Regions from separate parts of the Streptomyces sp. JNUCC 63 genome, predicted to be linked through region 2. Evidence: riboswitches for the same ligand, from Rfam matches in the RefSeq annotation. Region 2 holds a riboswitch; the other holds the start of a gene.
What was found. A riboswitch is a leader RNA that binds a small molecule or an ion and turns the genes downstream of it on or off. The one in region 2 is predicted to bind cyclic di-AMP.
Positions count from the first base shown of each region.

Region 1 (4,163 bases), 3.7 Mb from region 2:
GACCCGCCGGACCACACCCGCCTGCGCCGCCTGGTCAGCAAGGCGTTCACCCCCCGCCGCGTAGCCGAGTTCGCCCCCCGCGTGCAGGAACTCGCCGACGGTCTCATCGACCGGTTCGCCGCCCGCGGCACCGCCGACCTCATCCACGAGTTCGCCTTCCCGCTGCCCATCTACGCCATCTGCGACATGCTCGGCGTCCCACGCGAGGACCAGGACGACTTCCGGGACTGGGCAGGCATGATGATCCGCCACGGAAAGGGCCCCCGCGGCGGAGTAGCCCGCTCGGTGAAGAAGATGCGCGGCTACCTCGCCGACCTCATCCACCGCAAACGCCAGGCCCTGCCCGCCGAACCCACCCCCGGCGAGGACCTCATCTCCGGCCTCATCCGCGCCTCCGACCACGGCGAACACCTCACCGAGAACGAGGCCGCCGCCATGGCCTTCATCCTCCTCTTCGCCGGCTTCGAGACCACCGTCAACCTCATCGGCAACGGCACCTACGCCCTGCTCACCCACCCCGAACAGCGCGACCGGCTGCAGCGGTCCCTCGCCGAGGGGGAAAGGGACCTGCTGGAGACAGCGGTGGAGGAACTCCTGCGCTACGACGGCCCCGTGGAGCTGGCCACCTGGCGCTTCGCCACCCGCCCGCTCACCGTCGGCGGACAGGACATCGCCCCCGGCGACCCGGTCCTCGTCGTCCTCGCCGCCGCCGACCGGGACCCGGAGCGGTTCACCGACCCCGATGTCCTCGACCTCGGCCGACGTGACAACCAACACCTCGGGTACGGTCACGGCATCCACTACTGCCTCGGCGCCCCGCTCGCCCGGCTGGAGGGCCAGACCGCCCTCGCCACCCTGTTCACCCGGCTGCCGGATCTCCAACTCGACGCGGAAACAAGCGACTTGCGCTGGCGCGGCGGGCTCATCATGCGCGGACTGCGGACCCTGCCCGTGAGCTTCACCCCGCACCCCTAAGTCCGGACAGGGCCGGAAAAAGGGCCGTGCGCAGGCCCTGCACCGGCCTGCGGCTGCCCGCCGACGAGCGCAAAGGTGACACGCGTTCAACTACGTGACCTTCACGTGATCTGCGCGGCATTAACTTGTGACAAGTGATCGACAGCCGCTACCTTCACCCATCAACGTGGTGGTGTCCAGCCGTATCCGCCGCCTCGTTGTCACTGCTGTCGGTTGAAAGGTCTCCGCATGCTCTCCGGGAACGGTCGTCACCGTCGCCCCCGTCAGGCTCCGGCTCTCCTCGTCGCTGCCGGAGTGACCGGATCCGCCATCGCCATCCCGCTGATGGGCGCCTCCGGAGCCAGCGCGGCGGACGGCACCACGTGGGACAAGGTGGCGGAGTGCGAGAGCGGCGGCTCCTGGAGCGCCGACGCCGGCAACGGCTTCTACGGCGGGCTGCAGTTGACCCAGGAGGACTGGGAGAAGTACGGCGGCCTCGACTACGCCCCGAGCGCCGACCAGGCCAGCCGGTCCCAGCAGATAGCCGTGGCCGAGAAGATGCTCGCCGACCAGGGCCCCGGCGCCTGGCCGACCTGCGGACTGCTCTCCGGGCTCAGCAAGAAGTCCGGCGCGGCGAACGTCGACACCGGTGTGGGAGACGGTTCGTCCGGATCCTCCAACTCGTCCGGAAAGTCCGGCCCCTCCCTGTCGAACGGTCTCGGCCTGTCCAACTCGTCGCAAGGGTCGGGCGACTCGTCCGGTTCGTCCGACTCGTCCGCCGCCGAGTCCGATGCGGCATCCACGCCGAGCGCGACTCCGGCGAAGCCGTCGCCTTCGGCCTCTTCGCCCGGCAAGGCGGACAAGTCGGCCAAGTCCGACACCGCGCCCGAAGTCGACGCGAGTGACACCTCGGCACCCACCGCCTCGCCCTCCATCGCGCCCGAATGGGGCGACTCGGACAACTCCGGCTATGTCGAGGGCGCTTCGGCGCTGGTCGACACCGGCGCGCTCGGTACCGGCCGCCACCGCGGGGGCAGCGCGGTCGAGGGCTCGGTCGACAGCCGTACCGCCGCTCCCTCCGGCCGTCACGCCTCACGCGGCGGCAACGGCGTACGCACCAACGCGAGCAGTTCCTACACCGTCCGCTCCGGCGACTCCCTCGAGTCCATCGCCGACTCCCTTGGCCTCCAGGGTGGATGGAGCGCGCTGTACGACGCGAACAAGCAGGCGATCGGTGCCGACCCGGGTCACATCGTCGCCGGTCAGACCCTGGATGTCCCTGCCGAAACGGCCCAAAAGTAGCGGGAGTTCGCGCCACACTTCGCACTGAATGTCCCTTTCGGTGAAAGTGTGGGATGAGTCTCAGAAGCCCTGATCGTCTTTGAAATTCCGCGGATCTCGTGTCTACGGTCATGACCGCTCGCCATCGCGAGCCCCGGCTGCCGCGAACGCCGAATCCTGCCAGCGGCCGCACGGGAACAGTCGTCGCGTCAAGCGCCGTAGGCAGGAGCGGGGGACCCAAGGTAAGTGCCGCGCCGGACAGTTGACGGAGCGGCTAGGGGTGGAGCCGTGCCTCGCGGAAGAGGCACGGCCGGGCAACTCAACCGGCCCGAACCCGACAGCTCACCTCGCAGGCGTCGGTGAGGGGATTCATCCATGCTGTTCTCCGGCAAGGGCAAGCACCGTCGTCCGTCCAAGGCCAGTCGCGTTGTCGCGCTCGCCGGTGTCACCGGCGCCGCCGTCGCCGCCCCGCTGATGGCGGCCGGCAACGCCTCCGCCGCCACCGCCTCCGAGTGGGACGCGGTCGCCCGGTGCGAGTCCGGCGGCAACTGGTCCATCAACACCGGCAACGGCTTCTACGGCGGCCTGCAGTTCACCAAGTCCACCTGGGCGGCGTTCGGCGGCACCGCCTACGCCCCGCGTGCCGACCTGGCCGCCAAGTCGCAGCAGATAGCCGTCGCCGAGAAGGTCCTCGCGGGCCAGGGCAAGGGTGCCTGGCCGGTCTGCGGCAAGGGCCTGTCCGGTGCCGCCTACAACGGCGGCGCCCCCTCCTCGTCGAGCGCCGGCTCCAAGAGCGGCGACTCCAGCAGCTCCGCGAAGAGCGGCACCACCAAGCGCTCGACCGAGCAGCGGGCCGCCAACCGTTCGGCGGCGCGTCCGGCCCCGGCCCCGAAGAAGACCGTCACCACCCCGACCGGCGAGAAGGTCAAGAAGGGCGACGGCGAGTACAAGGTGGTCTCCGGCGACACCCTCAGCTCCATCGCCGAGCGGAACGGCGTCCAGGGCGGCTGGCAGAAGCTGTTCGAGCTGAACAAGGACGTCGTCGACAACGCCGACCTCATCTACCCGGGCCAGCAGCTGCACCTGAAGTAACCGGCCCGCCCCCGTCCCCAGGGGCTCCCCGCCCCGGTGCGTGTCCCCCGTACGCACCGGGGCGGGGCTCTTTTTTGTTCCGGCCGGAAACAAAAAGGGTATCGTCAGCCTGTCCCACCCCGTCCACGGGACGGTCGGTCGGCCGGCCGACGGCCCCGGACGGTTAGGCTCTAGTCGCAAGGCTCACACGCCCCGCACTTCAAGCGTCACATCCACGAAGGAGATGCTCGTGCCGTCCATCGACGTCGTCGTAGCCCGGGAAATCCTGGACTCCCGAGGCAACCCCACGGTCGAGGTCGAGGTCGGCCTCGACGACGGCAGCACGGGTCGTGCCGCCGTCCCGTCCGGCGCCTCCACCGGCGCCTTCGAGGCCATCGAGCTCCGTGACGGAGACCCCAACCGCTACCAGGGCAAGGGCGTCGAGAAGGCCGTCCTCGCCGTGATCGAGCAGATCGGCCCGGAGCTCGTCGGCTACGACGCCACCGAGCAGCGGCTGATCGACCAGGCCATGTTCGACCTGGACGCCACCGACAACAAGGGCTCGCTGGGCGCCAACGCCATCCTCGGCGTCTCCCTCGCCGTCGCCCACGCCGCCTCCGAGGCGTCCGACCTGCCGCTCTTCCGCTACCTGGGCGGCCCCAACGCGCACCTGCTCCCGGTGCCGATGATGAACATCCTGAACGGCGGCTCGCACGCCGACTCCAACGTGGACATCCAGGAGTTCATGATCGCCCCGATCGGCGCGGAGTCCTTCTCCGAGGCCCTGCGCTGGGGCACCGAGGTCTACCACACCCTGAAGAAGGTCCTGAAGAGCAAGGGCCTGTCCACCGGCCTCG
Region 1 covers NZ_CM135963.1:4,712,016-4,716,178, forward strand. The annotation lists gene ACX25U_RS21735 (cytochrome P450 family protein) at 1-975, shown strand, start outside; gene ACX25U_RS21740 (transglycosylase family protein) at 1,204-2,256, shown strand; cyclic di-AMP (ydaO/yuaA leader) riboswitch at 2,440-2,606, shown strand; gene ACX25U_RS21745 (transglycosylase family protein) at 2,611-3,327, shown strand; gene eno (phosphopyruvate hydratase) at 3,551-4,163, shown strand, end outside.
Region 1: linked by a shared signal. The riboswitch ahead of ACX25U_RS21745 (transglycosylase family protein) and the one ahead of ACX25U_RS04665 (M23 family metallopeptidase) in region 2 are both predicted to bind cyclic di-AMP.

Region 2 (4,163 bases):
CGCCGCGCAGCCGGCGGCCGATCCACGGCACCAGGTACTCGCGCGCCCAGTGCACGTCGTCACGTCGGATCTCCAGCGTGCCGCGCGGCGGCAGCGGCGGCCAGGGCTGTTCCGGGTCGGCCGGGACGTCGACGCCGAGAACCTGGCCGGCGCGCAGCGCCACGCGCGTGTGCCCCTCGGGTGAGAGGTGCAGGCGGTCGTGGTCCCAGGCGCGGCGGTCCTGGACGGTCTTCAGCGACCACAGGTCGAGCACCGGGCAGCCGTAGCGGTCGGCGATGGCCCGTACATGCCCGTTGTACGTGGCGATCTTGCCGCGCAGGTGCTTGAGCACGGGCACGCCCCGGGTGTCGAAGCCGGTCGTCACCAGGACGGTGCCGGCGACGGCGGTGAGCCGGGCGACCGCTTTCTCGAAGCGGTCGGCCACGTCGTCCGGGTCGGTGCCGGGCCGGATGATGTCGTTGCCGCCCGCACAGAACGAGACCAGGTCGGGGGCGAGTCCGACGGCCTTCGGGACCTGGTCCGTCACGATCTGGTCGAGCAGTTTTCCGCGCACGGCGAGGTTGGTGTACTGGAAGTCGCCTTCGGGCCGCCGGTCGGCGAGCAGTACGGCGAACCGGTCGGCCCAGCCGACGAACGCCCCGTCGGGGCCGGGATCGCCGACGCCCTCGGTGAAGCTGTCCCCCACCGCCACGTACGACCCGATCACTGATCTGCTGTCACTCTTCGAATCGTCTGCCACATCGGCCCATGATTCACCTTCGGATGTGACCTACGCGACCGTAGGCAGGGGTTGACGGACGGTGAGATAAGCCACGGTCGTCAGCCGAAGGCGACGCCGTGCGAGCGGAGGTAGGCGGCCGGGTCGACGTCCGAGCCGTAGTTCGGCGTGGTACGGATCTCGAAGTGCAGGTGCGGGCCGGTCACGTTGCCGGTGGCGCCGGACAGGCCGAGCCGCTGTCCCGCGCCCACGCTCTGGCCTGCCGAGACGGAGAGCGACGACAGGTGGGCGTACTGGGCGTAATGGCCGTCGTTCAGCTTGATGACGACCTGGTTGCCGTAGGCGCCGCCCCAGCCCGCGGAGACGACCGTGCCGGCCCCGACGGCCTTGACGGGGGTGCCGGTCGGGACGGCGAAGTCGACACCGGTGTGGTAGCCGCTGGACCACATGCCGCCGGCCACGCGGTAGCCGGTGCCGACGGCACTGCCGGCCACCGGGAGGGTGAAGCCGGTGGAGACGGCCTCGGCGGCCCGGGCGGCCGTCTTCGCCTTCGGGGCCGAGGACGCGGAGGACGGGGAAGGCGCGGAGGAATGCTTGGAGGACGACTTGGGGGACGACTTGGGGGACGCGGACGGCGAGGACGAGTCGGGCGCCGCGGACTGGGGCGCCCGGGTGGTGCCGGTCGTCGCGGCCTTGCCGTCGAGGGTGAGCTCCAGGCCCGGGTGGATCAGCGACGGGTCGTCGCCGACGGCCCGGCGGTTGTCCGCGTAGAGCTGCTGCCAGCCGCCGCGGACGTCCTGCTCCTCGGCGATCGCCGAAAGGCAGTCGCCGGCCCGGACGGTGTAGGTCCGTACGTCCGTGTCCTTGGCGGTGGTGTTCTTCTCGGCCACCGGCACGGTCTGTACGGCCCTTTCCGTCGCGGAGTGCGCGGGGGCCGCGTGCGCGCCGGCCGCCCCGACGAACGGCAGGGCGAGGGCGGCGCCACCGGTTCCGGCGGCGGCGAGGGAGCGGGTGAGACGCTGGGTCTTCGGACGGCGGTGCTTACCCTTCGCGGGCATGGCGAATTCCTCTCCGGCGCCTGCGAGGTGAGCTGTCGGGTTCGGGCTGGAGCTGCCCGGCCGCGTGATGCGACTTCACCCCAAGCCTGTTCCGGAAGACCGGAACAGGCGGTGGTTCCTGTGGGTCCCCCGCTCCTGCCGTGCACGGGTGGGTGTGCGGGTCCCGGACGGCGGCAGGATTCGGCGTCCGTCCGGATCGGTGTGGACCGTAGGCGACCAGGACGCGCGGGGACAAGCGGACGGTTCCCTTTCCACGCGTTTCGCTTGGTCCATCACGGGAACCACCGGTCACACCGCGTGAACTCGATCTCCCGTCCGTTTTTCAATCTGCTGGACAGGCCTCAGAATTACGTGAACACGACAAGCAACGCACCGTCACCGTTATGAGGCTTGTCACGCGAGCGATTCCAGCGACCCTTATTCCTGGGCGAGTTCGAATCAACGCCGCAATTCAGGCACAAGGATCAGATGCGGCAGAGGCGAATAACCGTCGCATCGAAGTCGCCCCGCAGCCCGGTGCGCATCCCGTGGTGCAGAAGCACGGCGCCCCGGTGCACTTCCCCGGTTTCGTCGCATGCGTACGACGCCGCCGGATCGAGGCCGCGCAGCCGCAGCGCGGGCGGCGGCTCGCCGTGGTGCTGCGCCTGGAGCCAGGCGAGGACGACGGTCTCGTCCCCGCGGACGTACTGCACCGCGCTCAACCCGCCCCGCGGCGGCCGCAGCCGGTACAGGTCGCCGCGCTGGACCACGGGCCGGATCTCCTTGTAGAGGGCGATCCAGTCCCGGGCCTCGGCCAGTTCCTCCTCCGTCCACCGGGTGAGGTCGCCGCCCACCCCGAGCACCCCGGCCATGGCGCTCACGAAGCGGAAGCGCAGGCTGCTGACGCGCCCGTTGAGCATGGTGTTCGGGCTGTCGGTGACCCAGGCGGCCATGACCCGCGCGGGATGGATGTGGCTGAAGCCGTGCTGGATGGCCAGCCGGTCGAGCGGGTCGGTGTTGTCGGAGGTCCACACCTGGTCCGCACGGGACAGGATGCCGAGGTCGATCCGGCCGCCGCCGCCCGAGCAGGACTCGAAGGCCACCCCCGGGTGCGTGGCCCGCAGCCGGTCCAGCAGGGCGTACAGCGCACGCACATGGTCGGTCCACAGGCGCTGCGGATACGGCTCCCCGGGCCAGCCGGCGTCGGTGAAGCAGCGGTTGAAGTCCCACTTCACATAGTCGATCGGAGCGCCGGAGAGCAGGCCGTGGAGCTGCTCCCACAGGTACTCCTGGACGTCCTCGCGCGCGAGGTTGAGCACCAGCTGGTTACGGAACTCCGTCCGCTTCCGACCCGGTTGATGCTGCGCCCAGTCGGGGTGCGCGCGGTACAGGTCGCTGTCGGGGTTGACCATCTCCGGCTCGACCCAGATGCCGAACTCCATGCCGAGGCCGTGCACATGGTCGGCGAGCGGCTTCAGGCCGCCGGGGAACCGGCCGGGGTCGGGCCGCCAGTCGCCGAGCCCGGCGCGGTCACTGGTACGGGCGCCGAACCAGCCGTCGTCGACCACGAACAGCTCCACGCCGATCGCCGCCGCCCGCCGCGCGAGCGCCCGCTGCCGCTCCTCGGAGATGTCGAACCCCGTGGCCTCCCAGGAGTTGTAGAGCACCGGCCGGTCCCGGTCCGCGTCCGGGACGACGTACGTCCGCTGGTAGGCGTGCCAGGTACGGCTCGCGCCGCCGTGGCCGCCGCCGCTCCACAGGCCGGCGAAGACGGGGGTGGTGTACGACTCTCCGGCCTGAAGCCTCAGCAGCCCCGAGTCGTCGTACCCGGCGCCGCCGGTGATCTGCACGCGCGCGTGGGGGAGCTGGGCGACGGCGATCCGCCAGGAGCCGGACCAGCCCAGCGCGCAGCCGTAGACCTCGCCGTGCTCCTCGCCGGCGTCGGTGTCGAGGGCGACCCATGGCAGGTGCTGGTGGCCGGTGTGGCCGCGGCGGCTGCCGAGGACCTTCTCGCCGTAGGTGAGGCCGGTGCGCACCAGGCGGGACTCGGCTGCCCAGCGGCCGTGCAGCTGGGACAGCCGCCAGCCCTCGCGGTCGGGCAGGGTCCAGGTGGCGGAGTCGGCGCGCAGCAGCTCCACGGCTTCCGGCCCCTGGTTGTCGAGGGTGACCCAGCGCTCGACGACATCGCCGCGCATGCGGTAGTGCAGCGTGATCTCCAGCCCCGAGTCACGGAACCGCAGCCGCAGTTCACCGCCCTCGGTCTCGTACGTCCCGAAGGTCCATTCGGTGCCGCGCCGCTCGGCGGTGCGCACCGACAGCGCGGGCCGTACGAAGCGGGGGCCGCCCTCGACGGGGTACTCCTCGTGCCCGTCGAGCGGGGACTCGAAGGGGCGGTGGTCCGGCAGCGG
Region 2 covers NZ_CM135963.1:1,007,629-1,011,791, forward strand. The annotation lists gene ACX25U_RS04660 (SGNH/GDSL hydrolase family protein) at 1-706, opposite strand, end outside; gene ACX25U_RS04665 (M23 family metallopeptidase) at 820-1,776, opposite strand; cyclic di-AMP (ydaO/yuaA leader) riboswitch at 1,781-1,972, opposite strand; gene ACX25U_RS04670 (alpha-galactosidase) at 2,241-4,163, opposite strand, start outside.